Regions from separate parts of the Oryzomicrobium sp. genome, predicted to be linked through region 3. Evidence: riboswitches for the same ligand, from Rfam matches in the RefSeq annotation. Region 3 holds a riboswitch; each other region holds the start of a gene.
The links. A riboswitch is a leader RNA that binds a small molecule or an ion and turns the genes downstream of it on or off. The one in region 3 is predicted to bind cobalamin.

Region 1: it holds a riboswitch for cobalamin, as region 3 does, so the genes downstream of both, V7Z98_RS03695 (TonB-dependent receptor) here and V7Z98_RS00420 (energy-coupling factor ABC transporter permease) in region 3, are expected to answer to the same signal.
Region 2: it holds a riboswitch for cobalamin, as region 3 does, so the genes downstream of both, V7Z98_RS13990 (TonB-dependent receptor) here and V7Z98_RS00420 (energy-coupling factor ABC transporter permease) in region 3, are expected to answer to the same signal.

The regions. Positions count from the first base shown of each region.
Region 1 covers NZ_DAISLS010000003.1:132,727-136,879, forward strand. The annotation lists gene V7Z98_RS03680 (sulfite exporter TauE/SafE family protein) at 1-111, opposite strand, end outside; RNA gene ssrS (6S RNA) at 299-475, opposite strand; gene V7Z98_RS03685 (cell division protein ZapA) at 488-901, opposite strand; gene V7Z98_RS03690 (hypothetical protein) at 1,038-1,238, opposite strand; cobalamin riboswitch at 1,411-1,633, shown strand; gene V7Z98_RS03695 (TonB-dependent receptor) at 1,771-3,747, shown strand; gene V7Z98_RS03700 (FecCD family ABC transporter permease) at 3,790-4,153, shown strand, end outside.
Region 2 covers NZ_DAISLS010000013.1:115,098-119,250, forward strand. The annotation lists gene V7Z98_RS13980 (ribonucleoside-diphosphate reductase subunit alpha) at 1-571, shown strand, start outside; gene V7Z98_RS13985 (ribonucleotide-diphosphate reductase subunit beta) at 568-1,776, shown strand; cobalamin riboswitch at 1,913-2,169, shown strand; gene V7Z98_RS13990 (TonB-dependent receptor) at 2,366-4,153, shown strand, end outside.
Region 3 covers NZ_DAISLS010000001.1:91,722-95,874, forward strand. The annotation lists gene V7Z98_RS00415 (PhoX family protein) at 1-1,102, opposite strand, end outside; cobalamin riboswitch at 1,235-1,455, shown strand; gene V7Z98_RS00420 (energy-coupling factor ABC transporter permease) at 1,617-2,285, shown strand; gene V7Z98_RS00425 (energy-coupling factor ABC transporter substrate-binding protein) at 2,282-2,656, shown strand; gene cbiQ (cobalt ECF transporter T component CbiQ) at 2,646-3,407, shown strand; gene V7Z98_RS00435 (energy-coupling factor ABC transporter ATP-binding protein) at 3,404-4,153, shown strand, end outside.

The DNA of each region.
Region 1 (4,153 bases), on a different contig from region 3:
CAGCATGAACAGGATCGGCACCAGAGTCAGGCCGCCGCCGACGCCGAACAGGCCGGCGATGAAGCCGGCGAAAATGCCGAGGAGGGGATAGCTCAACAGCCACCAGTCCATGACGGGTCCTTTGGGTTGGGGGTACGTTAGTCGTTGGTTTTATGCTTATTTTTCCGCCCGGCCGACCCCGCCGGAAACGCTGGCGGACCCACCCGGGGGAGACGGCGGCCGCCCGCCGGGGCTCCAGAAAAGGAAACGGCGCGGTGAAGCCGCCTTGCAGCGTTTCAACGCGCCGTGTCCAGTATTACTGGCCCCCGCAGGTGTCGTTTCGGCCGGCATCTCGAACCCGGAGGTTCAGAGTGGTCGCTTACCGACCGGCATCTGGTACGTCGCAAGGACGCGCACTTTGCCGGCACTGGATGGGCAACCTAAGCCCATACTTGGTTCAGAGAATCTATGGCCGTCACGGGCACCGCAGGGGACACCCGGCGGAGGACTAGAACAAGGAGTCGGACCGGGGCGGTGCCGCATCGGCGGAAGAATCCGCCTTGCCCCGGAGCGCCTCGTCCAGCTTGGCCTCCATGGCACCGATTCTACGCTGAAAGTCAGGGGTGTCAAAACCCCCTTCGCTCCCCTCGCCGACCGCGGCGAAAACCGCGCCGGGCGCCGCTTCCGGCGCGCTCGGGCGGCGGCGCAGGGACAGCAGTTCGTGGGCCAGGTTGAGGGCGGCCATCACCGCCACCCGCTCGGCGCCGCCGGAGCGGCTGCGGGCAGTGATCTCCTTGACCTGCTCGTCCACCAGGGCGACGGCGGCGAGCAGGGCCTCCCGCTCGTCGGGCGGGCAGGCGACCCGGTATTCCCGGCCGAGGAGTTGCACGTCGAGGAAATTGGACTCGGCGCTCATGGTCATGGACCTTTGCTGGCTAGTTCGAGGGGGAAGGGTGGAGTACGGAAATTCGGGAATGCGCAGAGCGGCTCGGAGCCCGGCAGTCGCAAGCGGATCACGGATCGCGCCGCAAGACCCGCGCACCGGCACCGCCGGCGGCTTACTTGCCGTCCTCGGGTACCCGGGCGAGCAGGCCTTCCACCCGCGTCCGGGCCGCCGCCATGCGGGCGGCCAGATCGGCGTTGCGCGCTTCCGCCGCCGCCAGCTGCGCCTTGAGGGCGGCGTTCTCGCCGCGCAGGGCCTGACACAGGCCGACCACTTGGTCGACCTTGCTTTCGAGGGTGGCGAGGTGGTTCTCCATGGCGCGCACTATAGAGGCGCAATCTCTTCCCGGTCAAGGAGTAAGCGTCGGATTTGAAGGTGTTTTGTGGCTTCGCGCCGCCGCCCCGCGCCTTGCTCCCGCCCCCTCCGGCGGGGTATTCTCCGCCCTCGCCGTCGCCCCGCAACCGGCTGCCACGCCCTTGCTAACGACGACGATTTTTTCCTTGCCAGGTGCCGCAGGCGAATCCTTCGCCGCGGTTAAACGGGAAACAGGTGCGTCCGACCCCAGGTCGGCAAGGCCTGTGCTGCCCCCGCAACGGTAAGCGAGCAGTCGCCCCACACAGCCACTGGGTTCATCGCCTGGGAAGGCGGGGCGGCGCGCCGGAGGATTCCGGCCTCGCGAGCCCGGATACCGGCCTGCCGGGAACACCAGCGGAAGTGCTGCGGGAGGCGGCATGGCGCGTGGACTCCCGCCCTGCCGGCCGGTCCTGCGCCGGCGACTCCCTTGCGCTGATCAAGAACGGCCACGGCCTGCGGGGACGCATGTGCGTGGCGACAAAGGGAGTCTCACCATGTCCAGTCCCATCCTCCGGGCCGCCATTTGCGCCCTTCCCGCCAGCCTGAGCCTGATCGCCGGCACCGTCCGGGCCGATGACGAAATCCTCTCCCCCGTGGTAGTCACCGCCACCCGCTTCGCCACGCCGGACCCGCGCATTCCCGCTAACATCAGCGTCATCACCAAGGAAGACATCCGCAACACCCCGGGCCTGAGCCTGCCCGACGTGCTGGCCACCCGGGCGGGGGTCAATGTAGTTCCTCTTTATGGCCCTTTAGGTATTGATGCCACAGTGGATATTGGTGGCTTTGGCGCCACGGCCACCAGCAACACCCTGATTCTGGTCGATGGCCAGCGCATCAATCCTCTGGACTCAGGCAGCATCGTCTGGTCCGCGATTCCCCTTGCCAGCATCGAACGCATCGAGATCATGCGGGGCTCAGGCACCGTGCTTTATGGCGACGGCGCCAGCGGCGGCGTCATCAATATCATCACCGACAAATCGGGCAAGCCGGGTGGCTCGGTGACCGCCACCCTGGGCAGCTACAACTTCCGCGGCCTGGATGCCAGCGTCGCCACCGGTAACGACCGCGCTTACTTCAACCTGTTCGCCCGCTATGCCGACACGGACGGTTACCGCCACAACAACTGGCAGGACCAGCAGACGGCCAGCGGCCGGGCCGGATTGAAGCTGGAACGAGGTGAAATCTTCACTGACTACGCCGTCTACAAAGAGGCATCCGGCCTGCCTGGCAACCTGCTGAGCGCGGGGTATCGGACCAATCCGCGCAACGCCACAACGCCTAACGACAATCAATTCCGCGACGGCTACCGACTCCGGCCCGGATTCAGCTACGGGCTGACCGATGCGCTCACCCTCGAAGGTGAAGTCTCTGTCGAACAGCAAAACCTGCATTCGAACTACTACGCCAGCAATTACATCAGCGACCGCAACCGCGACATGGTGTCGTTCACCCCGCGCCTGCGCTGGCGCCACGGCTTAGGTCGCCTGGACAGTGAAACCGTTGTCGGCATGGATTATTACGATGGCAAGGTAGGCGCCCAGAACCAGGGGGGGCCCAATCAGAATGCCCGCCAGACCAGCACGGCCTTCTATTTCCAGAACAGCACCGATCTGATTTCGCGCCTCAGCCTCACCTTGGGCGGCAGAACCCAACGCGTGCGTCAATCGGCAAGCCAGGACGCCTATCCGGCCTGGTTCCAGCCGGCCGTGAACGGCTCGGCCACCCGCACCCGCAACGCCTACGACATTGGTCTGGCCTACGCCGGCGACGGTTGGCGCGTCTATGGCAAGACCGGCACCACCTTCCGCTTTGCCAACCTGGACGAACTGTTCGGCTACGACAACGTGCTGCTTCGCCCTGTCTTTGCCGGCAACCTGCGCCCCCAGCACGGCACGATCCAGGAGGTTGGCGGCAGCCTCAAATCCGGTGCCTGGAGCGGCCGCCTGTCCCTCTCCCGTCTCGATCTGACCGATGAAATCGGCTACGACGCCGGCACGGGCGCCAACGCCAACTTCTCACCCACCCGGCGTGACAGCGCCAACCTGGAAGTGGAATGGCAGGCCACCGAGCGCTGGTCCAGCCGCCTAGCCTACTCCTATCTGGATGCCACTTTCCGCAGCGGCTCTTACGCCGGAAAAACCGTGCCCCTGGCCGCCCGCGACCAGGCATCCCTGCAAGTGACGTGGAAGGGCGGACAGATCGGCACCTATACTGCGGCAGCGCGCTACGTGGGCGACCGCCCCTATGGCAGCGATTTCACTAACACCCAGAGCCGCCTGGCAGGCTACACCACCCTGGACCTGCAAGGCGCCTGGAAGATCGATCGCTGGACGGTCACCGCCAAGCTGCTCAACGCGCTGGACAAGAAGTACGCGCCGTTCGCGGGCTACTCTTCATTCAAGCACGACACCTACTACTACCCCGCCGACGGCCGCACCGCCTACGTCTCGGCCCGCTACGACTTCTAGTCCGGGGCATAATCCGCGCTGCCCGAGCCAATCCCCTCCCCCATGCCCACCCGCCGTCGCGCCCTGGTCGCCCTCGCCTTTCTGATCCTGCTCGCCCTGGCCAGCTTCGCCGTGGCCCTGGCGGCGGGCAGCATCGCGGTGGACCGGGCCGACGTGCTGGCGGCGCTGACCGGGGGGGATTCGCCGGGGGCGGAGATCGTGCGCGCCCTGCGCCTGCCCAGGGCGGTGGCCGGGTTTGCCTGCGGCGGATTGCTCGCCCTGGCCGGGGCGCTGATGCAGGTGCTGTTGCGCAACCCCCTGGCCGATCCTTACGTGCTGGGCATTTCCGGCGGTGCCGGGGTCGGGGCCTTGCTGGCCATCCTGCTCGGGCTGTCGGTGTTCGGGCTGACCGGCTTCGCCTTCTGCG
Region 2 (4,153 bases), on a different contig from region 3:
GGTGGGCATGCGCAACTCCAACTGCGTGGCCATCGCCCCCACCGCCACCATTTCCAACATCGTCGGCCTCTCGGCCTCGATCGAGCCCGAGTACCAGAACCTCTACGTGAAATCGAACCTGTCCGGCGAGTTCACCGTGGTGAACGACGCCCTGGTGCGCGACCTCAAGGCCCAGGGCCTGTGGGACGAGGTGATGGTGGCCGACCTCAAGTACTTCGACGGGTCCCTGGCCCCCATCGACCGCATCCCGGCCGAGCTCAAGGCCCGCTACGCCACCGCCTTCGAGATCGACCCGGTGTGGCTGATCGAGGCCGCGGCGCGGCGCCAGAAGTGGATCGACCAGGCTCAGTCCCTCAACCTGTACGTGGCCGTGGCCTCGGGCAAGAAGCTGGACGAAATCTACAAGCTGGCCTGGAAGCGCGGCCTCAAGACCACCTACTACCTGCGCACCCTGGGCGCCACCGCCATGGAAAAGACCGGCGCGCCGATCGACCGGGCGGCCGTGTCTGCCGCCCCGGCCGAACCCAAGTTCTGCTCCATCGACAACCCGGATTGCGAGGCCTGCCAATGAGCGCCTTCCTGCTCAACGACTGGGACGACGGCCCCGCCGTCGCAACGCCCCCTGCCCAGGCCCCTGCGCCAAACCCCGCGCCCATGGCCGATCTCCAGGCAGGAATCTTGGAAAGCCGCGCCCCTATTGGTTCTTCGACCATGCCGACCGGAGAACAAGCACTGGCGCGGGCTTCCACCTTGCATCCGGCAGGGTTGTCCCTCGCCCCGATCAACCCGGAGGACAAGCGGGTGGTGAACGGCAAGGCCGACATCAACCAGCTCGCCCCCTTCAAGTACCCCTGGGCCTGGGAGTTCTTCCTCAACGCCAACCGCAACCACTGGACGCCCCTGGAAATCTCCATGGCCCAGGACGTGCACGACTACAACCACAAGCTGACGCCGGCGGAGCGCCACGTCTTCGAGAACGTGCTGTCCTACCTGACCACCTCCGACATCCTGGCCATGCGCAACATCGGCCTGGCGGTGATGGAAAAGATGAGCGCCCCGGAATTGCAGATCTACCAGGCCCGCCAGGTCTACGAAGAGGCCCTGCACACCTGGACCTACCAGCACTGCATCGAGAGCCTGGGCCTCAACCAGCAGGAGATCTACAACCGCTACCGGGTGGTGCCGCAGATCCACGGCAAGATCGCCCTGGCCAACCGGCGCCTGGAGCGGGTGATGCGCTCCGACTTCGACCTCACCGACCGGGACAACCTGCACGAATTCGCCCTCTCCTACCTGTTCTTCGCCGGCATCTTCGAAGGCTGCTGGTTCTACAACGGCTTCACCCCCATCTTCGCCCTGCAACGCCGGGGCCTGATGAAGGGCACCGCCGAGCAGCTGCAATACATCATGCGCGACGAGGTGCTGCACTGCGCCTTCGGCATCCGGGTGGTGCGCCAGCTGTTGCAGGAAGAGAACCTGACCCTGGACCCGGCCGCCGTGAAGGCCCTGTGGGAAGAAGCGGAAGCGGCCGAAGCGGCCTACGCCGGCTACATCCTGCGGGAGCCCATCCTGGGCTACAACGCCGACCTGCACCGGGGCCAGTTCCGCTTCATCGCCAACCGCCGCGCCCGCCAGCTGGGCCTCTCCGAGCCTTTCCCCGGAGCCGAGAACGTGCTGCCCTGGCTCGACGAGCAGGCCAACATGCGCAAGGAGAAGAACTTCTTCGAGACCCGGGTCACCGAGTACCAGACCGGCGGCGCCCTGGCCTGGGAATGACGCCCCGCCGGCCGGGAGCCACGGAGCACCTGGCCGAAGCCAGGTCAGACTTTGGTCATAATTGTTCCAAAACGCGCTATCATCGCCCCTCTTTCCGGACGGGACGGCCCTGCCGACCGGAACACGACACGCAGTACAGGGCCACGCAGTCAAAGGTGTCCGGCGGCAGCAGCCGCCGGGTGAAACGGGAACGAAGTAACGGCCTAACCGCCGCCAAGCTTCGGCTGCCCCCGCAACGGTAAGTGAGCGCGGATGCGCCACGGCCCCTCCTCCCCGGAAGGGCCAGCCACTGAAACCGCACGTGACCCCGGATTTCCGGGCGCGCGACGGCTTCGGGAAGGCGACGCATCAAATCTCACGAGCCCGGAGACCGGCCTTTGACGCCAACGTGCCGACCGCTTTCGCCAGCGGTCGCCAAGGCACGAGCCAAGCACCGGTCGCGGGGATGCGAACGGAGCCGCGTAGCGAAAAGCCCGGGTCGCCCCTAGCCGCACCATGCCCGTCCTCCGCGCACCGCCATTCCGGCGCGCCGCCTTTTCACCGCTGCTCCCTCCGCCCGGCCGGTCATCGACTGGAGTCACGAGAGAGCATGCGCAGCACCACCAAGAAAAAGATCATCGCCACCGCCATCGCCGCCTGTTTCACCCAGGCCGGCGCCTTCGGCGAGGAACGGGAACCCGACAACGACAAGCACCTGGCCAACGTGGTGGTCAGCGCGGCGCGGATCGCCCAGAGCACCCTGGAAGCCCCCGCCAGCGTCACCCTGGTCGATAGCGACACCCTGGACGCCTCCGGCGCCGTTCGGGTCGGCGACGCCCTCACCGCCAAGGTACCCAGCCTTTATCTGCGCGGCGGCCTGGGCAACACCTCGCGCATCAACAGCGCCCCCATCGTTTCCCTGCGCGGCCAATCCCAGGGCCGGGTGAAGATGATGGTGGACGGCATCAGCCTGAGCGACGGCAACAGCGGCGGCCTGTCCAGCCTGCTGGGGCTCAACGTCGGCGACGTGGAACGCATCGAGGTGGTACCCGGCCCCGGCTCCGCCCTGTACGGCAGCGACGCCATCGGCGGGGTGGTGAACATCATCTCCAAGGCCCCGACCAAACTGGAAATCGACGCCAAGATCAGCCGCGGCTTCGGCGACGGCGAGCGCAACGCGGTGGAAGCCAGCTACCGCAACAAGTGGGCAAACGGCCTGGCTGCCTCCATCGGCATCGGCTACGAGGACATGGCCGGCTACGCCAAGAACGACTTGGTGGTGGTGCCGGTCGGCACCACGGGCACCGGCAGCAATGCCGTCCAGGGCGGCCAGCGCACCACTACCGTCACAGGCGCGCCGGCCTACATCGTCGGCGACAAGGGCGCCACACCGTCCCACGCCGCCTTCGCCAACGCCAAGTTCTACTTCGACATCGACGCCCAATCGCGGCTGTTCGCCGGCTTCGCCCGGACCGAGGGCAAGATGGGCTACCAGAACTTCAACAACTACCTGACCCGCAACGGTGTGCCCCTGGCCCTGCCGGCGAGCAACGTCTCGATCAACGGCGACAAGCTCGGCTCCCTCAAGGAAAGCAGCTTCTGGAATTCCAGCAACCCCAACAGCCGCGAAGAGAACCGCTACTTCGCAGGCTACGACGGCAAGGTGGGAAGCGCCGACCTCAAGGTCAACCTCGGCTACTTCGACCGGGACAACTACTACGTCGGCGCCGGTACCGGGGCCACCTTCGCCGGAGGGCCAGGCACCAGCACCAACACGCCCAACACCACCCTGGATGCCTCCGCCCAGGTGGGCTTCGGCATTGGCGAGCACCACTACCTGATCGCCGGGGTGGCCGCCAACCGCAGCACCCTGAACCGCAAGGTGTACCAGCTCGCCAACTGGCGCCAGCCGGAAAACAGCCGCACCGGCGCACTGAACGAGGAATCCTCGGGCAACAGCGACACCCGCTCCCTGTTCCTCCAGGATCAGATCTTCCTCACCGACGCCTTCACCCTCTACGTGGGCGGACGCTACGACTACTGGACCACCCGGGGCGTGGCCAAGAAGTATGTGGGCACCCCGGTCGGTACGGTGGATTCGCCCGAGCGCTCCGACTCAGGCTTCTCGCCCAAGGTCGCCGCGGTCTACCGCTGGAACGAGCGCCTCACCCTGCGCAGCTCCCTCGGCACCGCCTTCCGCACTCCGTCCAACTACGAGATGTACGCCACCCCCAGCGTGAGCGGCAGCCGCCTGCTCATCGCCGACCCGACCCTGAAGCCGGAAACGGCCACCTCCTGGGACCTGGGAGCGGAAGTCGCCCTGCCCGGCAACGGCTTCGCCAAGGCCACCTATTACCGTACCCGGCTGGACGACATGATCTACCGCAAGACCAGCCCC
Region 3 (4,153 bases):
CCTTGGAAACGAACTTGTAGAGGTACTCGAAGCGCTCGTCGTCGCCCATGTACACCACCACCCGGCCGTCCTTGGCCAGGGTCACGGTGGCGCCCTCGTGCTTGATGCGGCCCAGGGCGGTGCGCTTGACCGGGGGCTTCATCGGGTTCCACGGATCGATCTCCACCACCCAGCCGAAGCGGTTGGCTTCGTTGGGGTGCCGGTTCAGGTCGAAGCGGGCGTCGAATTCGTTCCAGCGGTAGATGCTGCCGCCCTTCTTGATGCCGTAGCGCTTTTCCAGGGCGCTGGAAGCGGCGCTGGCAGGCTTGGCCGAGCCTTCGAAGTAGTTGTTGAAGTTCTCTTCGCAGGTCAGGTAGGTGCCCCAGGGGGTGACGCCCATGGCGCAGTTGTTGAAGGTGCCGAAGGCCAGGTGGCCCTTGGGGTCGGCGGCGGTCTTGACCCAGTCGGAGCCGGCCACCGGGCCGGACAGCCAGATCGGCGTGGCGGCGGTGACGCGGCGGGCGTACTTGGAGGGGCGCACCACCTCCCAGCGGTTGCCCTGCTTGCGCACTTCCACCACCGAGACGCCATGGGCGGCCTGGGACTTGGCCACCTTGTCGGCGCTCCAACCGTTCATGCCGCTCGGGTGGAGCAGACCATCGTCCACGTACTCGTGGTTGACCACCAGCAGCCCCCGGTCGGAAACGGGCTTGCCGTCCTTGACGAAGGGGAAGAAGTGCATGCCGTCGTGGTGCATGCCGGCCTGAAGGGCTTGTTCCGCGGCGGTGTTGGAGGCGTCGGGCTTGAACGCCGGGCCGTCGGAGATGGGGTCGCCCCAGGCGTAGACCACTTCCACCTGGTAGTCGTCGGGCACCCGCACCAGGTCGTCCTGGGAAACCGAAACGGGCAGGAAGCCGATGGCCGGGCCGGCCTTGCCGCGCATTACCCGGCCGGCGCTGGCCGCTGCCTGGGCCGCCAGGGTGGGCATGGACACGCCCATGCCGGCCAGGGCCGCGGCGGAAATACCGCCCAACAGGAAGTGGCGGCGGGAGTTCTGCACGAACTTGTCGAGAATCGGGTTGGCGCTGTCGTTGCTGATGCAATCGTCGTCGAAGTATTTCATGGCAGGCAATGCTTTTCGCTGGAGACGCGGCATTCTCCCAACCGCGCATGACCACTTCATTACAACCGGCCGCAATGCCGCTTCACCCCGTGCTTCCTGGCTTTCCGGTTGTTCGCCGGCGGCTTCTCGGTTAGCATGCGCGCTGATTCGGGTGCCAGCCGCGTGTCCTATGCCGCTGGTGAAACGGGAAGACCGGTGACGTCGATATCCTCCATATCCTCGACCATTCCGGCGCAGCCCCCGCTGCTGTAAGCCTGACGACTCCGCCCCACGCCACTGTGCTTCGCGCATGGGAAGGCCGGCGGACGAGAACGAAGGCGAGCCAGAAGACCGGCCTGAGTCATTAGCTGCACCATTCCCCGGGGTGACGGGAAGGTTTCGATGATTCGCCGCATACGGCCCGCTTTCCGCTCCCGCGGTCTGCCCGCGCCGCCTCTGTAGTCCGATCCCGATCCGCCTTTATCCCCTTGGTGCGTCCATTCGAGTTCGCCGAGGGAGAACCCGCTTGCACATCATGGAAGGCTTCCTGCCCGTGGCGCACGCCGTGGGCTGGAGCATCGCGTCCGCCCCCTTCGTCGCCTGGGGCATCCGCTCGGTCAACCGGCGCATCCGCGCCAACCCGGAGCAGCGCATGCTGCTGGGAGTGGCCGCCGCGTTCACCTTCGTCCTGTCGGCCCTCAAGCTGCCCTCGGTCACCGGCAGCTGTTCTCATCCCACCGGCACCGGCCTGGGCGCCATACTGTTCGGCCCGGCGGCCATGGCCCCCATCGGCGCCGTGGTGCTGCTCTTCCAGGCCCTGCTGCTGGCCCACGGCGGCCTCACCACCCTGGGGGCGAACATCTTCTCCATGGCCGTGGTCGGCCCCTTCGCCGCCTGGGGCGTGTTCCGCCTGGCCCAGGCGCTGAAGCTGCCCTTCGCCCTGGGCATCTTCCTGGCCGCCAGCCTGGCCGACCTGCTCACCTACGTCACCACCTCGGTCCAACTGGCCCTGGCCTTTCCCGACCCGGTGGGCGGCTTTACCGCTTCATTCCTCAAGTTCGCCGGCATTTTCGCCGTCACCCAGGTTCCCCTGGCCATCAGCGAAGGGCTGCTCACCGTGGTCATTTTCAACGCCCTGGCCCGCTTCAACCCCCAGGAGCTGCGCGACATGCGGGTGCTGGGCACGCCGGAGGCCAAGGCATGAAGAAGCGCCAGAACCTCCTTCTGCTCGCCGCCGTGGCCCTGCTGGCGGTGCTGCCCCTGTGGCTGGTGGACAAGCCGGCCCCGGACGCCGTGGATGCGGACGGCAAGCCGGTGGAGCTTTTCGGCGGCGCCGACAACCAGGCCCGGGACCTGATCGGCCGCATCGCCCCGGACTACAAACCCTGGTTCGAGCCCCTGCTGGAACCCGCCAGCGAGGAGATCGCCTCCCTGCTGTTCGCCTTGCAGGCCGCCCTGGGCGCCGGCTTCATCGGCTATTACCTGGGGGTATCGGTCACTCGGGAACGGCTCAAGCGTGAGTTCGAGCGGCACAACCAGCCCGCGGACGGCGGAACGGGCGTCCATGCGGATTGAGCAGTCGGCCTACGCCAACCGCTGGCGCACCGTAGCCCCCGAGGCCAAGGGGCTGTTCGCCCTGGGCGGCCTGGTGGCCGCCTTCGCCGCCGCCGGACGGCTGGAAGCGGCCCTGGCAGTGACGGCCGCAGTGGTCGCGGCGACCGTCCTGGGCGCCCGGGTACCCCTGGGGCTCTACCTGCGGGTGGCCTTCCCCGCCCTGCTCTTCCTCGCGGTCAGCGCCCTCTCCCTGGCCCTGTCGGTGGATCGCGCCCCCGGCGATGGTCTGGGCGTCCACGTCACCGGCGCCGGGCTGGATCAGGTGGGCCGGGTGACGGGCCGCTCCCTCGCCGGGCTGGCCGCCCTGCTCTTCCTGGTGCTGACCACGCCCCTGACCGACCTGATCGTGCTGGCCCGCCGCCTGCGGACGCCCGAGGTGCTGCTCGACATCATGGTGCTGTGCTACCGCACCCTGTTCGTCTTCTCCGGGGCCCTGCACGACATGCGTACCGCCCAGGCCGCCCGCCTCGGCTATGCCAATTCCCGCCTGACCTTCCGCGCCCTGGGCGATCTGACGGCCAACCTGACCTTGCAGATCTGGCAGCGCGCCCACGCCTTGCACCAGGCCGCTCTGGCCCGCAACAGCGATGGCCCCCTGCGCTTTCTGCCCACGCCCCATCCCCATGCTCGGCGCCATACGCTCCTGGGTGGACTGGCCGGCGCCCTGCTGGCGGCCCTGGGCGGGCTGCTGGCCCATGGAGGCGCGGCGTGAGCGACCTGATCCTGGAACTGGACGGCGTGGACTTCCGCTACCCGGACGGCAGCATGGGGCTCGACGGCTGCTCCCTGGCCATCCGCCGGGGTAGCCGCAACGTATTGATCGGCGCCAACGGCGCCGGCAAGACCACCCTCTTCCAGCACTGCAACGGTCTGCTGCGCCCCACCGCCGGCGTGGTGCGCTATGCCGGCGCCCCGGTGGACTACGGCCGGGCCGGCCTGCGTGCCCTGCGCAGTAAGGTGGGCATGGTCTTCCAGAACCCGGACCGGCAGCTCTTTTCCGCCAGCGTGCGGGAGGACGTGTCCTTCGGCCCCATCAACCTGGGGCTGGACGAAGCCGCCGTGGCCGCCCGGGTGGACGCCGCCCTGGCCGCCGTGGGCATGGACGACCTGGCCCGCAAGCCGGTGCACAACCTGAGCTTCGGCCAGAAGAAGCGGGTGTGCATCGCCGGCGTATTGGCCATGGAGCCGGAGCTGCTGGTGCTCGACGAACCCATGGCCGGCCTCGACCAAGCCATGCAGGAAGAGCTGCTGGCGGTGCTGGAGCGCCTGCACGGCCGGGGCATGACCATCCTGCTGGCCACCCACGACATCCACTTCGCCTACCGCTGGGCCGACCGCATCCACCTCATGGCCGCCGGCCGCTGCACCGCCAGCCTCGATGCGCCTGCCCTGGCCGACCACGAGGCCGAACTGGCCGCCATCGGTCTACGCCTGCCCGCCGTGATCGGCCTGCAACGG